One region of the Streptomyces sp. E-08 genome, then DNA from elsewhere that is predicted to be linked to it. Evidence: predicted binding sites of a transcription regulator. Region 1 holds the regulator's gene; each other region holds the start of a gene.
The links. The regulator HrcA, encoded in region 1, represses chaperone genes, less so after heat shock. The targets are predictions, from matches to a motif close to TTNGCACTCNGNNNNNCNGAGTGCNAA.

Region 1 (5,823 bases):
GAGGCGGGCTTCTCCTGGTACGAGGTGTCCAACTGGGCCACCTCGGAGGCCGGGCGCTGCCTCCACAACGAGCTGTACTGGCGCGGCGCGGACTGGTGGGGCGCCGGGCCCGGGGCGCACTCGCACGTCGGGGGCGTCCGGTGGTGGAACGTGAAGCATCCCGGCGCGTACGCCGCCGCGCTCGCCGAAGGCCGCTCGCCCGGGGCCGGGCGGGAGATCCTCGCGGAGGCGGACCGGCGGGTCGAGCGGATCCTGCTCGAACTGCGGCTGCGCGAGGGCGTCGAACTGTCGATCCTCAAGCCCGCGGGGCTGGCGGCGTCGCGCAAGGCCCTGGGGGACGGTCTGCTCGACCCCGAGTCGTACGAGGCGGGGCGCGCCGTCCTGACCCTGCGGGGCCGACTGCTCGCGGACGCGGTGGTGCGGGACCTGGTGGACTGACGGCGCGGCGCCTCCGCCGGTGCCGTCGTGGGCAATCGTTCCTCCCCCAGAGGGACGATCGCCCACACGGCAGTGGGCGGCGGCCCGTGCGGGCGCGAGCTGCGGGTGCAGGCCCGAGCGGGTGCCGGCTAGGGCGCCGTCACGAAGTCGATCAGCTCTTCCACCCGGCCCAGCAGCTCCGGCTCCAGGTCCTTGTAGGACGTCACGCGCCTGAGGATCGCCTGCCAGACCGCGCCCGTGTTGTCCGAGGGCCAGCCGAGCGCGCGGCAGACGCCCGTCTTCCAGTCCTGGCCGCGCGGGACCGCCGGCCAGGCCGGGATGCCCAGCGCGGACGGCTTCACCGCCTCCCAGACGTCGATGTACGGGTGGCCGACCACCAGGACGTCGGGGGAGGTCACCTGCGCGGCGATCCGCGACTCCTTCGAGCCCGGCACCAGGTGGTCCACCAGGACGCCGAGCCGGGCGTCCGGCCCCGGGCCGAACTCCGCGACGATCGCGGGCAGGTCGTCGACGCCCTCCAGGTACTCCACGACCACGCCCTCGATGCGCAGGTCGTCGCCCCAGACCCGCTCCACCAGCTCCGCGTCGTGGCGGCCCTCGACGTAGATCCGGCCCGCCCGCGCCACGCGCGCGCGTGCGCCCGGCACGGCGACCGAGCCCGAGGCCGTACGGGTGGGGCGTGCCGGAGCCGAGACCGGCCGCACCAGCGTCACGACCCTGCCCTCCAGGAGGAATCCGCGCGGTTCCAGCGGGAAGACCCGGTGCTTGCCGAAGCGGTCCTCCAGGGTCACCGTGCCCGCCTCGCAGCGGATCACCGCCCCGCAGAAGCCCGTCGAGACCTCCTCGACCACGAGGTCGGGGTCGGCCGGGACCTCCGGGACGGGCGCCGACTTCTTCCAAGGGGGCGTCAGGTCCGGGTTGTAGCTGCGCATTTGCGCGACGTTATGACACCTCGAAGCGGCGTGCCAGTTCATCGCGCTGCGCCCTCACGAACGTGGCGTCCACCACAGCGCCGTGCCCCGGTACGTACGCCGCCTCCTCGCCGCCCAGGGCCAGCAGCCGGTCCAGGGCGTCGGGCCAGCGGGACGGGATCGCGTCCGGGCCCGCCTGCGGCTCGCCCGACTCCTCCACCAGGTCGCCGCAGAAGACGACCTCGCGCGCCCCCGGGACGCAGAGCGCCAGGTCGTGGCCCGAGTGGCCGGGGCCCACGTTCGCCAGGAGGACCTGGCGGTCGCCCAGGTCGAGCGTCCACTCGCCCGAGACCACGTGCCGCGGGGCCACCAGGACGTCCGCCGCCGCCTCCGCCGCCTCCGCGTCCAGTCCCTGCCCGACCGCGTCCGTGCGCAGCTCCTCCCGGGCCCGCGCCCCGCCCAGGAGGTCGTCCGAGCCCACCGCGCCGAAGACCTCCGCACCCGCGAAGACCGCCGTGCCGAGAACGTGGTCGAAATGCGGGTGGCTGAGTGCGATGTGCGTCACCTTCCGGCCGCCCGTGAGCGCCGAGATCTGCGCCCGCAGCTCGGCGCCCTCCGTGAGCGAGGCCCCCGTGTCGTACAGCAGCACCGCCCGTGAGCCCAGGACCAGTCCGACCGTGGCGTCCCAGACCGGCAGCCGCCGCCGGCCCACCCCGTCCGCGAGCCGCTCCCATCCGTGCGCTTCCCAATCGATGTCCATGGGGCGACGCTAACGGGTGCGGGCGCCGCCTCCTTGCCAGGAGCGATGTCCGCCGCCGTACACTGGCCGGGGGATCGCTGGCACTCGGACAGGTCGAGTGCCAAAAGCGGAGCAACCGGAACGACGACGACAGCTGGAGGTGCGCACGATGCTCAGCGAACGCAGACTCGAGGTCCTGCGCGCCATCGTCCAGGACTACGTCGGGACGGAGGAGCCCGTCGGCTCCAAGGCGCTCACCGAGCGCCACAAGCTCGGCGTGTCCCCCGCCACCGTGCGCAACGACATGGCCGTCCTGGAGGAGGAGGGCTTCATCGCCCAGCCCCACACCAGCGCCGGCCGCATCCCGACCGACAAGGGCTACCGCCTCTTCGTCGACCGGCTCGCCGGCGTCAAGCCGCTGTCGACGCCCGAGCGGCGGGCCATCCACAACTTCCTCGACGGCGCCGTCGACCTCGACGACGTCGTGGGCCGCACGGTCCGGCTGCTCGCGCAGCTGACCCGCCAGGTCGCCGTCGTCCAGTACCCCTCGCTGACCCGTTCGACCGTCCGGCACGTGGAACTGCTCTCGCTGGCCCCCGCCCGCCTGATGCTCGTCCTCATCACCGACACGGGCCGGGTCGAGCAGCGGGTCGTCGACTGCGGCGCACCCTTCGGCGAGACCTCGCTCGCCGACCTCCGGGCCCGGCTCAACAGCCGGGTCGTCGGCCGCCGGTTCGCCGACGTGCCGCAGCTGGTGCAGGACCTCCCCGAGTCCTTCGAGGAGCCCGAGGACCGCGCCACGGTCTCGACCGTGCTTGCGACCCTCCTCGAAACCCTCGTCGAGGAGCACGAGGAGCGGCTGATGATCGGCGGCACCGCCAATCTCACCCGCTTCGGACACGACTTCCCCCTGATGATCAGGCCCGTCCTTGAGGCTCTGGAGGAGCAGGTCGTGCTCCTCAAGCTGCTCGGCGAGGCCAAGGAATCGGGCATGACCGTACGCATCGGGCACGAGAACGCCCACGAGGGGCTGAGCTCCACGTCCGTCGTCTCGGTCGGCTACGGTTCGGGCGGCGAGGCAGTCGCCAAACTCGGCGTGGTCGGACCGACCCGCATGGACTACCCCGGAACGATGGGAGCGGTACGCGCAGTGGCACGTTACGTCGGACAGATCCTGGCGGAGTCGTAAGTGGCCACGGACTACTACGCCGTACTCGGCGTGCGCCGCGACGCTTCCCAGGACGAGATCAAGAAGGCCTTCCGGAGGCTCGCACGCGAGCTGCACCCGGATGTGAATCCCGATCCGAAGACGCAGGAACGCTTCAAGGAGATCAACGCCGCCTACGAGGTCCTCTCGGACCCGCAGAAGAAGCAGGTCTACGACCTCGGCGGCGACCCGCTCTCGGCCTCCGGCGGAGGCGGCGCGGGCGGCTTCGGCGCCGGTGGCTTCGGCAACTTCTCCGACATCATGGACGCCTTCTTCGGCACGGCCTCGCAGCGCGGACCGCGCTCGCGGACCCGCCGCGGCCAGGACGCCATGATCCGTCTGGAGATCGACCTCAACGAGGCGGCCTTCGGCACGACCAAGGACATCCAGGTCGACACGGCGGTCGTCTGCACCACCTGTTCGGGTGAGGGCGCCGCTCCCGGCACCTCCGCCCAGACCTGTGACATGTGCCGCGGCCGCGGCGAGGTCTCCCAGGTCACCCGGTCCTTCCTGGGCCAGGTCATGACCTCCCGGCCCTGCCCGCAGTGCCAGGGCTTCGGCACCGTCGTCCCGACCCCGTGCCCCGAGTGCGCGGGCGACGGCCGGGTCCGGTCCCGCCGCACCCTCACGGTCAAGATCCCGGCCGGTGTCGACAACGGCACCCGGATCCAGCTCGCGGGCGAGGGCGAGGTCGGCCCCGGCGGCGGCCCCGCCGGCGACCTGTACGTCGAGATCCACGAGACCCCGCACGAGACCTTCCAGCGGCGCGGCGACGACCTGCACTGCACGGTCACCCTCCCGATGACGGCGGCCGCGCTCGGCACCAAGGTGCAGCTGCAGACCCTCGACGGCCTCGAGGAGATCGACGTCCGTCCGGGCACCCAGTCCGGCCAGTCGATCCCGCTGCACGGCCGCGGCGTCACGCATCTGCGCGGCAACGGCCGGGGCGACCTGATCGTGCACGTCGAGGTGCAGACCCCGGGCAAGCTCGACGCGGAGCAGGAGCGCCTCCTGCGCGAACTGGCCAAGCTGCGCGGCGAGGAACGGCCGACCGGCCAGTTCCAGCCCGGGCAGCAGGGGCTGTTCTCGAGGCTCAAGGACGCGTTCAACGGGCGGTAGGCCTGTGCGTACGGGAAGGGGCGGCACTCCGGTGCCGCCCCTTTCCGTTGCTTCGGCCCGCTCATGACACGATGCCCATATGTCCACCACCGCACTGAACGATCTCTCTCGGTTTCCGATCGTGCAGGCCCCCATGGCGGGTGGCGCCTCCTCTCCCGAGCTCGTCGGAGCCGTCTGCGAGGCCGGGGCGCTCGGCTTCCTCGCCGGTGGGTACAAGACGGCCGGAGGCCTGTACCAGGAGATCAAGCGGGTGCGCGGGCTCACCGCACGCCCCTTCGGAGTCAACCTCTTCATGCCGCAGGACGGGCGGCCCGCCGACCCCGCCGCCGTCGAGGTCTACCGCCACCAGCTCGCCGGCGAGGCCACCTGGTACGACACCCCGCTCGGCGAGGCGGACGACTGCCGTGACGACGCCTACGACGCCAAGCTGGCCATCCTCCTGGAGGACCCGGTCCCCGTCGTCTCCTTCACCTTCGGCTGTCCCGCGCGCGAGACCTTCCACGCCTTCGACCGCGTCGGTACGTACACGCTCGTCACCGTCACCTCCGCCGACGAGGCCCTCGCCGCGGAGCGGGCCGGCGCCGACGCCGTCTGCGTCCAGGGCGTCGAGGCGGGCGGGCACCAGGGCACGTACCGCGACGACCCCGCCGACGAAGGCGCCCCCGGCACCGGGCTCCTCACCCTCGTCACCCAGGTCCGCGAGGCCGTCGCGCTGCCGATCGTCGCCGCCGGCGGGATCATGCGCGGCGCGCAGATCGCCGCCGTCCTCGCCGCCGGTGCCGACGCCGCCCAGCTCGGCACCGCCTTCCTCTGCTGCCCCGAGTCGGGCGCCCACCCGCTGCACAAGCGGGCCCTGACGGACCCGCTGTTCACCCGGACCGCCCTCACCCGGGCCTTCTCCGGGCGTCCGGCGCGCGGCCTAGTCAACCGCTTCATGCGCGAGCACGGGCCGTACGTCCCCGCCGCCTACCCCGAGATCCACCACCTCACCGCCCCGCTCCGCAAGGCCGCCGCCTCCGCCGGGGACGCCCAGGGCATGGCCCTGTGGGCCGGCCAGGGCCACCGCCTCGCCCGCGAACTCCCCGCCGGGCAGCTGGTCGAGGTGCTGGCCGCCGAACTCGACACCGCCCTCTCCGGGCTCGCCCACAGGAGCACCTCATGACCGCACCCGTCTTCGTCGTCGACACCGTCCCCGGTGCCGGGAGCTTCCTCCTGGACGGGCCCGAGGGGCGGCACGCCGTCTCCGTGAAGCGGCTGCGGGCCGGGGAGGAGCTCGTGCTGGCCGACGGGCGGGGCCGCTGGGCCGAGTGCGTCGTGGTCTCCGCCGAGGGCAGGGACGAGCTCACCGTGCGGGTCGACGAGGTCCACGAGGACCCCGAGGAGGAGCCCCGCATCACGGTCGTCCAGGC
Region 2 (5,823 bases), 2.2 Mb from region 1:
GCGTGAAGTACATCCGGTACGCGTCCTCGGCGCCGAACTTCGCCACCGCCCGCTGCCGCAGCCGTGCCTGGCCGAGGGCGGCGGTGACGAGCTCGGCGGGGTGGTCGCGGCGCAGCCGGGAGGCGACCGCCAGCTCCTGCGCGGGGTCGTAGTCGCGCAGGGCGGCGAGGAGCGTCTGCCCCTCGGGGGCGAGCAGGGCGGCGAAGGAGGCGAGGTCGTTCACCCGTCCCATTCTGGGCCCTGGGAGGCAGTGGGCCGGCCGGGGGACGGTGGGCGCGGTACGGCGGTGTCGCGGCCCGGAAGGGGTTGTCGCGCTGACAGGATGCGGCGCCATGCAGCTCGTACGACAAAAGGACCAGATGATGGCACAAGGCGTGCACCGCTCCCGCCGGACGCTCGGGGCGGCGCTCGCCGTGGCCGCCCTCGCCTCCGCCGCCACGGCCTGCTCCGGCGGCGCCGAACCCCCGCGCGTCGCCCCCGCGCCCGCCCCCGCCGCCGGACAGCAGGCCCCGGGCGCGGCCGGCGCCCTGAACGCGTACGTCGAGAAGGTCCGCGCACAGCGGGCCGCCCGCGTGCTCGCCGCCAAGAAGTGGGGCCTCGCGAAACCCCCGCTCGAAGCGCCCGCCCCGCCCGCGGTCAAACCGAGGATCACCACGCGCAAGGGCTTCGAGACCGACGGCGAGGGACTCCCGCCCGTCTTCACCACCGTGCCGACCAAGGAGAAGATCGTCTTCCTGACGATCGACGACGGCGCCGAGAAGGACCCCGAGCTGCTGCGGATGATGAAGGAGCTGCGGATCCCCTACAGCGCCTTCCTCAGCGACTACGTCGTCAACGACGACTACGGCTACTTCGCGAAGATGCAGAAGTCGCAGGAGTCCGGGATCTCCCTGAACAACCACACGCTCCACCACCGCTACCTTCCCGCCCTCTCGTACGGCACGCAGAAGCGCGAGATCTGCGGCATGCAGGACATCATCGAGAAGCGGTTCGGCAAGCGGCCCCGGCTCTTCCGCCCGCCCTACGGCAACTACAACGAGGACACCCTGCGCGCCGCGCAGTCCTGCGGCGTCAAGGCGGTCCCGCTCTGGTCCGCCGAGGCCTTCCCCGACCACATGGAGTGGCGCGAGTGGGACCAGGACCTGCACCCCGGCGACATCGTGCTCACCCACTTCCGCGGCAAGGCGGACTGGAAGGGCACCATGCCCGACATGATCCGCCGGGTGATGAACGTGATCACGTCCAAGGGGTACGCGGTCGCGAAGCTCGAGGACTACGTGTGAGAGCCCGGGGGCGGCTCTGGGCCGCCGCGCTGACCGTGACGGGCACCCTCCTCGTCCTCACCGCCTGCGCCTCGTCCGTCGACCCGATCGAACGGCTCGGCCGGAAGGCGGCGGAACGGGTGAGCCCCCGGGCCGAGCCGGGCGAGCCCGTACGGGCGGCGGTGGACGCGAAGACCTGCGCGGGGGTGGGAGCGCCCCGTACGGTCACGCCACAGAGCGAGGAATTGGCACTCCGCTTGACCGAGTGCTAATCGCGGTCATAGTCTCGGCTCTGGCACTCCCCACTGGAGAGTGCCAACACAGCGACGGGCAGGTCCGGCACCCGCGACGACGGATCCACCTGGTCGCCACCTCAGACAGTTAACCCCGTGAGATCTCCGAAGGGGGAGGTCGGATCGTGACGACCACCAGCTCCAAGGTTGCCATCAAGCCGCTCGAGGACCGCATTGTGGTCCAGCCGCTCGACGCCGAGCAGACCACCGCCTCTGGCCTGGTCATTCCGGACACCGCCAAGGAGAAGCCCCAGGAGGGCGTCGTCCTGGCCGTGGGCCCGGGCCGCTTCGAGAACGGCGAGCGTCTGCCGCTCGACGTCAAGACCGGCGACATCGTGCTGTACAGCAAGTACGGCGGCACCGAGGTGAAGTACAACGGCGAGGAGTACCTCGTCCTCTCGGCTCGCGACGTGCTCGCGATCGTCGAGAAGTAATTCACCGAAGTACCGAAGTACCTGAAGCAGATGCTTTGAGCTGCGCCCCGAGGCCCCTTTCCCAGGCGCCCCGGGGCGCGGTTCGTTCCACCCGATTCCGAGAGGGCTGAACCGCTCCCATGGCGAAGATCCTGAAGTTCGACGAGGACGCCCGTCGCGCCCTTGAGCGCGGCGTCAACAAGCTTGCCGACACGGTGAAGGTGACGATCGGCCCCAAGGGCCGCAACGTCGTCATCGACAAGAAGTTCGGCGCCCCCACCATCACCAACGACGGTGTCACGATCGCCCGCGAGGTCGAGATCGAGGACCCGTACGAGAACCTCGGCGCCCAGCTGGTGAAGGAGGTGGCGACCAAGACCAACGACATCGCGGGTGACGGCACCACCACCGCCACCGTGCTCGCCCAGGCCCTGGTCCGCGAGGGTCTGCGCAACGTCGCCGCCGGCGCCTCCCCGGCCGCCCTGAAGAAGGGCATCGACGCCGCCGTCAAGGCCGTCTCCGACGAGCTGCTCGCCACCGCGCGCCCGATCGAGGACAAGTCCGACATCGCCGCCGTCGCCGCGCTCTCCGCGCAGGACCAGCAGGTCGGCGAGCTCATCGCCGAGGCGATGGACAAGGTCGGCAAGGACGGTGTCATCACCGTCGAGGAGTCCAACACCTTCGGCCTGGAGCTCGACTTCACCGAGGGCATGGCCTTCGACAAGGGCTACCTGTCCCCCTACATGGTGACCGACCAGGAGCGTATGGAGGCCGTCCTCGACGACCCGTACATCCTGATCAACCAGGGCAAGATCTCCTCGATCCAGGACCTGCTGCCCATTCTGGAGAAGGTCATCCAGGCCGGCGCCGGCAAGCCGCTGCTGATCATCGCCGAGGACGTCGAGGGCGAGGCGCTCTCCACCCTCGTCGTCAACAAGATCCGTGGCACCTTCAACGCCGTGGCCGTCAAGGCCCCCGGCTTCGGTGACCGCCGCAAGGCCATGCTCGGCGACATCGCCACCCTCACCGGTGCGACCGTCATCGCCGAGGAGGTCGGCCTCAAGCTCGACCAGGCCGGTCTGGACGTGCTGGGCACCGCCCGCCGCGTGACGATCACCAAGGACGACACCACCATCGTCGACGGTGGCGGCAACTCCGAGGAGGTCGCGGGCCGCGTCAACCAGATCAAGGCCGAGATCGAGTCCACGGACTCCGACTGGGACCGCGAGAAGCTCCAGGAGCGCCTCGCGAAGCTCGCCGGCGGCGTGTGCGTCATCAAGGTCGGCGCCGCCACCGAGGTGGAGCTGAAGGAGAAGAAGCACCGTCTGGAGGACGCCATCTCCGCGACCCGCGCCGCGGTCGAGGAGGGCATCGTCTCCGGTGGTGGCTCCGCGCTCGTCCACGCCGTCAAGGTCCTCGAGGGCAACCTCGACAAGACCGGCGACGAGGCCACCGGTGTCGCGGTCGTCCGCCGCGCCGCCGTCGAGCCGCTGCGCTGGATCGCCGAGAACGCCGGCCTCGAGGGCTACGTCATCACCTCGAAGGTGGCGGAGCTCGACAAGGGCCAGGGCTTCAACGCCGCGACCGGCGAGTACGGCGACCTGGTCAAGGCCGGCGTCATCGACCCGGTGAAGGTGACGCGCTCCGCCCTGGAGAACGCCGCCTCGATCGCCTCCCTCCTCCTCACCACCGAGACCCTCGTGGTGGAGAAGAAGGAAGAGGAGCCGGCGGACCACGGCCACGGCCACGGTCACGGCCACTCCCACTGAGGCAGCTGACTGATCGTTGAGGCCCGGTGCCCCCGTCGCGGGGGCACCGGGCCTCGGTGTCTTCTCCTGCAGGTGCTCGTCTCGTGAGGGTCCGTCTCGTGAGGGTCTCCTCCGGGAGGTGCCGTCTCGTGAGGCCCCTCAGGCCTCCACGGCTCCGAGCTGCCCCATGAGCCCGAGCATGTCGTACATCCACCAGCCCTCGACGGCCTTGCCGTCCTCCCGGAAGCGCTGGACGAGCATCCCGGCCATGCCCACCTCCATCCCCGTGGGCTGGAGCCCCATGAAGTCGCCGACGTGGGTGCCGTTCCAGGTCCAGCGGGTGCAGACCCGGTCGCCGTCGGCGATCTGGTCCTCGACGGTGAACGTGAAGTCGAAGGCGGCCCGCCACATCTCGGCCTGGCGCCGCACCGCGTCCATGCCGACCGAGTCGGCCGGGTTGGTCGGGTCGTGGTCGTGGTACCCCTCGGCCAGCACCTCGTCGAGCGGCGCGAGCTCCCCGGGGGCCGAGACCAGCTCGAAGAAGCGGCGGGACGCCGCCTTGTACATCTGCTCGTCCCGGACCACGTCCAGATCGGTGAAGGTCGGCATCTCGTCACAGAGCGCGACCATCTCCCGGAAGATCCGGTCGGTCTCGGGGAGCTGAGAGTTCCGCATCGCCACGTCGTACGAGGGGAACTCGACGATCTCCACGACGTGCGAGGCGTCGGAACGGTCCTTGCCGACGATGCTGTGCGTCGCGGTCCGCTTGCCCTTGGTCTGCTCGACCCACTGGTCCATGAGCCGGTTCAGGTCCTCCACCCGGCTCGTCCTGCAGTCGATGATCTGCACGAATGTCATGACGCCTCCCGACCCAGGTAGGACCTCTCCAGTCTAGGTGGGATGGACCGGTCAGGCCGATCGTGTCAGGTCCGACGCCCGGACCTCCTCCGCGAACGGCTCCCCCCTGCCGTAGCGCGCCACCTCGTCCAGCGCCTGGTCCGCCATGCGGTGGAGCTCGTTGCCCAGCGAGCCGGCGACGTGCGGGGTGAGCAGGACGTTCGGGAGGGTGTAGAGGGGGGAGTCCGGGGGCGGGAGCTCCGGGTCCGTCACGTCGAGGATCGCGTGGATGCGGCCCGAGACGAGATGGGGGAGGAGCGCCGTCTCGTCGACGAGGGAGCCCCGGGCCGTGTTGATCAGGGTCACGCCGTCCGGCATCGCCGCCAGCTGCGCCGCGCCGATCATGCGGTACGTGGAAGGGAGTTGGGGCGCGTGGACCGAGATGACCGTGCTGCGGGCGCACAGTTCGTCGAGGCCGACGAGCTCCACGCCGGGCGGCGGGACGTCGACGTACGGGTCGTACAGCAGGATCTCGACGTCGAAGGGGCGCAGCAGGTCGACGACCCGGCGGCCGATGCGCGAGGCGCCGACGATGCCGATGGTGCGGCGGTAGTTGCCCCAGGTGGTGGACTCCTCCAGCCAGGCGTGGTCGGTGCGCAGTTCGCCGTACCGCTGGGCCGAGCGCAGGACCCGCTTCCCGGCGAAGAGGATCGCGGCGAGCGTGTACTCGGCGACCGGCAGCGCGTTGGCCGCGGCGGCCGAGGTGACGCGCAGGCCGCGCTCCCAGCAGGCGTCGGTGACGTGGTGCTTGACGGAGCCGGCCGCGTGGACGACGGCGCGCAGCCGGGGCGCGCGGTCGAGGACCTCGGCGGTGAGCGGGGTCGCTCCCCAGCAGGTGAGGAGGATCTCGGCCTCGGCGAGGGCGGCGGCGACCCGCGGGTCCGGGCGGGTCAGGTCGTGGGCGACCAGGTGGGGGTCGGTGTCGGCGAGGGCGGCGAGGCGGGTGCGGTGGGCGTCCGTGAGGAGGCGATCGTCGACTCCCGGGCCCATGGCCAGGAGGACGGCGGGGCGGTTGTCAGTGGTCGGGTGCATCGTGGTACCTGTGCTCCTCATTTGACGCTGCCGGCCGTCAGACCGGCCTTCCAGTGGCGCTGGAGGGAGACGAAGGCGACGACGAGGGGGACGACGGCGAGCAGGGATCCGGTGACGACGAGGGGGTAGTAGTCGGGTTCGGCGTGGGCGTTGCTGTTCCACGCGTACAGGCCGAGGC
Region 3 (5,823 bases), 1.8 Mb from region 1:
CGGGCAGCCCATGACCGTGTTGCCGATCGTGGTGAAGTCGCCGTACAGCGACGCGTCGTACCGCTTGCCGAAGGGCTCGATCACGTCCGCGGCGGCCGGGGCGGCCACCGCGGCCGCGAGCGAGCCCGCCGTGAGCCCGATGGCCGCGAGCACCCTGCCCAGGTGATGTTGTCTGAAGCGCATAAAAGGGCAATTTATGCAAAACGGATCATCATGGGGCGTCACGCCACGCGGCGCTGCGCGTACTCCGTGATCTCGGCCATCGGCGGCCGCTCCTCGGTGTCCACCGCGTACGTCCGCGGCTCGAAGCCCTTCTCGCCCCGCTCGAACTGCGTCAGCCTCGGCCGGACCAGGTGCCCCCGCGACAGCCGCAGCTGCGCCGTCCGGTAGATCGCCGCCGCCATCCGGCCCAGCGCGAGACCGTCCTGGTGCCGGTGCTTGCGCACGCCCACGTCCACCTGGGCGAGCGCGTCCAGGCCCACCGTGTGCAGGGCGTCCACGAGCAGCCCCAGCTCCACTCCGTAACCGACCGGGAACGGCAGCCGTTCGAGCAGCGAGCGCCGCGCCGCGTACTCGCCGCCCAGCGGCTGCACGAAGCCCGCCAGCTGCGGCCAGTGCAGGTTGAGGAGCGGGCGGGCCACCAGTTCGGTGACCCGGCCGCCCTGGGCAGGGGTCCTGCCGGAGGCGAGCCCGTCGGGTTCGGCCCCGAAGGGGCGGTCGTACATCGCCTTCACGAAGTCCACGTCCGGGTCGGTGAGCAGCGGGCCCACGATCCCCGTCACGAAGTCCGCCGAGAAGTCCCGCAGGTCCGCGTCCACGAAGCACACGACGTCCCCGCTCGTCACCATCAGTGACCGCCAGAGCACCTCGCCCTTGCCGGGGACCGCCGGTATGCGGGGGAGTATCGCGTCCCGCGCGACCACCCGCGCGCCGGCCGCCGCCGCCACCTCCGCCGTACGGTCCGTGGAGCCCGAGTCGATCACCACCAGCTCGTCGACGAGCGGCACCGCCTCGGTCATCAGCTCGCGCCGGATCACGGAGACGATGTCCCCGACCGTCGCCTCCTCGTTCAGCGCGGGCAGGACGACGCTGACCCTCGTGTTCCGCTTGGCGGCGAGGATCCGCTCCAGCGGCCGGTCCGCCACGGACCAGGACCGCCGGTCCAGCCAGCGCTCCACCTCTTCCAGCACGTGATCTCCATCTCGCGGTTCGGACGGCCGGTCCAGGGTTCCGGGCCTTCGGTTACAGTCTTGAACAACGCGGATGCCCGATGCACGTCGGGGTGCCGCCCGCGTCGGAGCGCAGGAACGAAAGTCCACCGCGCTTCACAATCGAATACCGCTCATCCAGAGGGGCAGAGGGAAACGGCCCGTTGAAGCCCCGGCAACCCTCCAGTCGGTTCGTCTCGTCCTCCAGCGAGGTCCCCGACTAGGGAAGGTGCCAAATCCGTCTCATGGCGAAAAATTCGTCATGGGAAAGATGAGGAGAAAGGGCCTCGCCTCCATGGCTGTTCAGACCGTCGCACCCACCAACGTCGACCTCGGTCCCGCGTCCGGGCTTTCCTGTCGCGAATGCGGTGAAGTCTTCCCGCTCGGCCCGATCTTCGCCTGCGAACTCTGCTTCGGACCGCTCGAAGTCGCGTACGACCTCCCCACCGGTGACCCCGAGGCGCTGCGCAAGCAGATCGAGGCCGGCCCCGCCAACATCTGGCGCTACGCCCCGCTGCTGCCCGTCCCCGCCGACGTCGCCGAGAAGCCGAACCTGAACCCCGGCTGGACCAAGCTCGTCCGGGCCGACAACCTCGCCGCCGCGATCGGCGTCGCCCCCGGCAAGCTCTTCGTCAAGGACGACTCCGGCAACCCGACCCACTCCTTCAAGGACCGGGTCGTCGCCCAGGCGCTCGAAGCCGCCCGCGCCTTCGGCTTCACCACCCTCTCCTGCTCCTCCACCGGCAACCTGGCCGGCGCCGTCGGCGCCGCCGCCGCCCGCGCCGGCTTCCGCTCCTGCGTGTTCATCCCGCACGACCTGGAGCAGGGCAAGGTCGTCATGGCCGGTGTCTACGGCGGTGACCTCGTCGCCATCGAGGGCAACTACGACGACGTCAACCGCTTCTGCTCCGAGCTCATCGGCGACCCGCTCGGCGAGGGCTGGGGCTTCGTGAACGTCAACCTCCGCCCGTACTACGGCGAGGGCTCCAAGACGCTCGCGTACGAGATCTGCGAGCAGCTCGGCTGGGTCATCCCCGACCAGCTCGTCATCCCGATCGCCTCCGGCTCCCAGCTCACCAAGATCGACAAGGGCCTGCAGGAGCTCATCAAGCTGGGCCTCGTCGAGGACAAGCCGTACAAGATCTTCGGCGCCCAGGCCGAGGGCTGCTCCCCGGTCTCCGCCGCCTTCAAGGCCGGTCACGACGTCGTCCGCCCGCAGAAGCCGAACACGATCGCCAAGTCGCTCGCGATCGGCAACCCGGCCGACGGCCCGTACGTCCTCGACATCGCCCGCCGCACCGGCGGCGCCGTGGAGGACGTGAACGACGAGCAGGTCGTCGAGGCCATCAAGATCCTCGCCCGCACCGAGGGCATCTTCGCGGAGACCGCGGGCGGCGTGACCGTCGGCGTCACCAAGAAGCTCGTCGAGGCCGGTCTCATCGACCCGGACCTCACCACCGTCGTCCTCAACACCGGCGACGGACTCAAGACCCTGGACGCGGTGGCCGACACCTCTCAGGCGACCGTCACCATCCGCCCGAGCCTGGAGGCGTTCCGCGACGCCGGCCTGGCCGTCTGAGTCCGTCCCCTCCTGGCCCACCGAAAGGTTCCGAAGACATGGCCGTGAACGTCCGCATCCCCACCATCCTCCGCACCTACACGGGCGGGCAGTCCGAGGTCCAGGCCGAGGGCGCGACCCTCGCCGAGGTCATCGCGGACCTGGAGAAGAACCACACGGGCATCGCCGCCCGCGTCCTGGACGACCAGGGCAAGCTGCGCCGCTTCGTCAACGTCTACGTCAACGACGACGACGTGCGCTTCGAGCAGGGCCTGGAGACGGCCACCCCGGCCGGCGCGGGCGTCTCGATCATCCCGGCCGTCGCCGGAGGCTGCTGAGCCTTACCCGTCGGTACGAATTGCCCCTTCCGCGCGATAAGCGGAGGGGGCAATTCTGCATGGTTGAGCGAGGTAGAGTTGGGGAAGTCCCCTCCGCTGCTCATGCCGGCCGCATATGAGAATGCGTCCCCGCACGACAAGAAGCAGCCAAAGTGCCTGCGCGTTGTGTACGTTCTGCGCGCTTTGCCGGGCCCGACTTGCCCCGTAATTCCGGGGATTATCCCCAATTCCCCTTTCCGGGACGCCCAGAATTCTCGGTCGAATGACCTGTTGCAGAGGGCAGTTGGGCAGATACATTCAGCGGCGGTCGACGCGTTCCGGCGCAGGGTCTGACCCGGGTCCGCGAGGTGCGGGTCCCGCGCAAGGGCCAGTAATAGGGGAGTTAGGCATGGCTCAGGGCACCGTCAAGTGGTTCAACGCGGAGAAGGGCTACGGCTTCATCGCGGTAGACGGTGGTGCGGATGTTTTCGTCCACTACAGCGCGATCCAGATGGATGGCTACCGCAGCCTCGAAGAGGGCCAGCGGGTCGAGTTCGAGATCTCGCAGGGCCAGAAGGGTCCGCAGGCGGACATGGTCAAGCTCGCCGTCTGAGCGCGGCGCGATCGGCCACCGACGCAACGCCGTCGAGGGGTCCGCATCCCTGAGGGGATGCGGACCCCTCGTGCGTTCCCGAACCTCGTCCGCGAGGTGCCCGATCCACGAGAGTCGCTTGCACTCGCATGGGTCGAGTGCTAATCATTGGCGTTAGCACTCGGAAGGTGAGAGTGCTTACGAGGATCGGGCAGACGAGGCCCGCGGCCAGGTGGGGCAAGGAACCGCCGGGCACGCAGGCCGTCCGTCGCGGGCGTCGGCGCGGTCCTGGAGCGTTATCCACCCCATGTCCGGGAGGACCACTTCACATGGCCAAGATCATCGCGTTCGACGAGGAGGCCCGGCGCGGTCTCGAGCGCGGCATGAACCAGCTCGCTGACGCCGTCAAGGTCACCCTCGGCCCGAAGGGCCGCAACGTCGTCCTCGAGAAGAAGTGGGGCGCCCCCACGATCACCAACGATGGTGTCTCCATCGCCAAGGAGATCGAGCTCGAGGACCCGTACGAGAAGATCGGCGCCGAGCTGGTCAAGGAAGTCGCCAAGAAGACGGACGACGTCGCCGGCGACGGTACGACCACCGCCACCGTTCTCGCCCAGGCGCTCGTCCGCGAGGGCCTCCGCAACGTCGCCGCCGGTGCCAACCCGATGGCCCTCAAGCGCGGTATCGAGAAGGCCGTCGAGGCCGTCTCCGGCGCCCTGCTCGAGCAGGCGAAGGATGTCGAGACCAAGGAGCAGATCGCTTCCACGGCCTCCATCTCCGCCGCCGACACCCAGATCGGCGAGCTCATCGCCGAGGCGATGGACAAGGTCGGCAAGGAAGGCGTCATCACCGTCGAGGAGTCCCAGACCTTCGGTCTGGAGCTGGAGCTCACCGAGGGCATGCGCTTCGACAAGGGCTACATCTCGGCGTACTTCGCCACCGACATGGAGCGCATGGAGTCGTCGCTCGACGACCCGTACCTCCTGATCGTCAACTCCAAGATCTCCTCCGTGAAGGACCTCCTTCCGCTCCTGGAGAAGGTCATGCAGTCGGGCAAGCCGCTGCTGATCATCGCCGAGGACGTCGAGGGCGAGGCCCTGTCGACCCTGGTCGTCAACAAGATCCGCGGCACCTTCAAGTCCGTCGCGGTCAAGGCCCCGGGCTTCGGCGACCGCCGCAAGGCCATGCTGAACGACATCGCCATCCTCACGGGCGGCACGGTCATCTCCGAGGAGGTCGGCCTCAAGCTCGAGAACGCGGGCCTGGACCTGCTCGGCCGCGCCCGCAAGGTCGTCATCACCAAGGACGAGACCACCATCGTCGACGGTGCCGGTGACAGCGAGCAGGTCGCCGGTCGCGTGAACCAGATCCGCGCCGAGATCGAGAACTCCGACTCGGACTACGACCGCGAGAAGCTCCAGGAGCGCCTCGCGAAGCTGGCCGGCGGCGTGGCCGTCATCAAGGCCGGTGCCGCGACCGAGGTCGAGCTCAAGGAGCGCAAGCACCGCATCGAGGACGCCGTTCGCAACGCGAAGGCGGCCGTCGAGGAGGGCATCGTCGCCGGCGGTGGCGTGGCCCTGCTCCAGGCGTCGAGCGTCTTCGAGAAGCTCGAGGCCGACCTGGCGGGCGACGAGGCCACCGGTGCCAACATCGTCAAGCTGGCCCTCGAGGCCCCGCTGAAGCAGATCGCCGTCAACGCCGGCCTCGAGGGCGGCGTCGTGGCGGAGAAGGTCCGCAACCTGCCCGTCGGCCACGGCCTGAACGCCGCGACCAACGAGTACGTCGACCTCATCGCCGAGGGCATCATCGACCCGGCGAAGGTCACGCGCTCCGCGCTGCAGAACGCCGCGTCGATCGCCGCGCTGTTCCTCACCACCGAGGCCGTCATCGCCGACAAGCCGGAGAAGGCCGCCGCGCCGGCCGGCGGCGGCATGCCGGGCGGTGACATGGACTTCTGATCCTGACGGATCGGTGGTTCATCGCTGAACGCGCAGCTCGCGCACGCGAACGAGGGCGGCACCCCCACCAGGGGGTGCCGCCCTCGGGCGTTTCACGGGACGGGCTCAGCGCACGTCGACGTAGTCCCCGCCGGCCGAGGCCGGGGAGTTGAAGTGCCGGTAGTCACCGAAGCAGTGGATCCGCCAGGAG

Region 2: the regulator HrcA is predicted to act here: its motif matches at 1,555-1,581, upstream of groES (co-chaperone GroES).
Region 3: the regulator HrcA is predicted to act here: its motif matches at 3,814-3,840, upstream of groL (chaperonin GroEL).

What each region holds. Positions count from the first base shown of each region.
Region 1 is NZ_CP183971.1:2,893,763-2,899,585, reverse strand. It holds gene hemW (radical SAM family heme chaperone HemW) at 1-438, shown strand, start outside; gene ACN9MM_RS13270 (DUF3097 domain-containing protein) at 567-1,370, opposite strand; gene ACN9MM_RS13265 (MBL fold metallo-hydrolase) at 1,381-2,109, opposite strand; gene hrcA (heat-inducible transcriptional repressor HrcA) at 2,258-3,277, shown strand; gene dnaJ (molecular chaperone DnaJ) at 3,278-4,414, shown strand; gene ACN9MM_RS13250 (nitronate monooxygenase) at 4,494-5,576, shown strand; gene ACN9MM_RS13245 (16S rRNA (uracil(1498)-N(3))-methyltransferase) at 5,573-5,823, shown strand, end outside.
Region 2 is NZ_CP183971.1:5,123,745-5,129,567, forward strand. It holds gene ACN9MM_RS23800 (THUMP-like domain-containing protein) at 1-232, opposite strand, end outside; gene ACN9MM_RS23805 (polysaccharide deacetylase family protein) at 333-1,283, shown strand; gene ACN9MM_RS23810 (hypothetical protein) at 1,280-1,534, shown strand; gene groES (co-chaperone GroES) at 1,681-1,989, shown strand; gene groL (chaperonin GroEL) at 2,109-3,737, shown strand; gene ACN9MM_RS23825 (ester cyclase) at 3,876-4,574, opposite strand; gene ACN9MM_RS23830 (hydroxyacid dehydrogenase) at 4,626-5,645, opposite strand; gene ACN9MM_RS23835 (carbohydrate ABC transporter permease) at 5,663-5,823, opposite strand, start outside.
Region 3 is NZ_CP183971.1:4,709,448-4,715,270, forward strand. It holds gene ACN9MM_RS21745 (DUF11 domain-containing protein) at 1-183, opposite strand, end outside; gene ACN9MM_RS21750 (glucosyl-3-phosphoglycerate synthase) at 222-1,190, opposite strand; SAM riboswitch class I at 1,340-1,486, shown strand; gene thrC (threonine synthase) at 1,480-2,787, shown strand; gene ACN9MM_RS21760 (MoaD/ThiS family protein) at 2,826-3,104, shown strand; gene ACN9MM_RS21765 (cold-shock protein) at 3,493-3,696, shown strand; gene groL (chaperonin GroEL) at 4,005-5,633, shown strand; gene ACN9MM_RS21775 (hypothetical protein) at 5,739-5,823, opposite strand, start outside.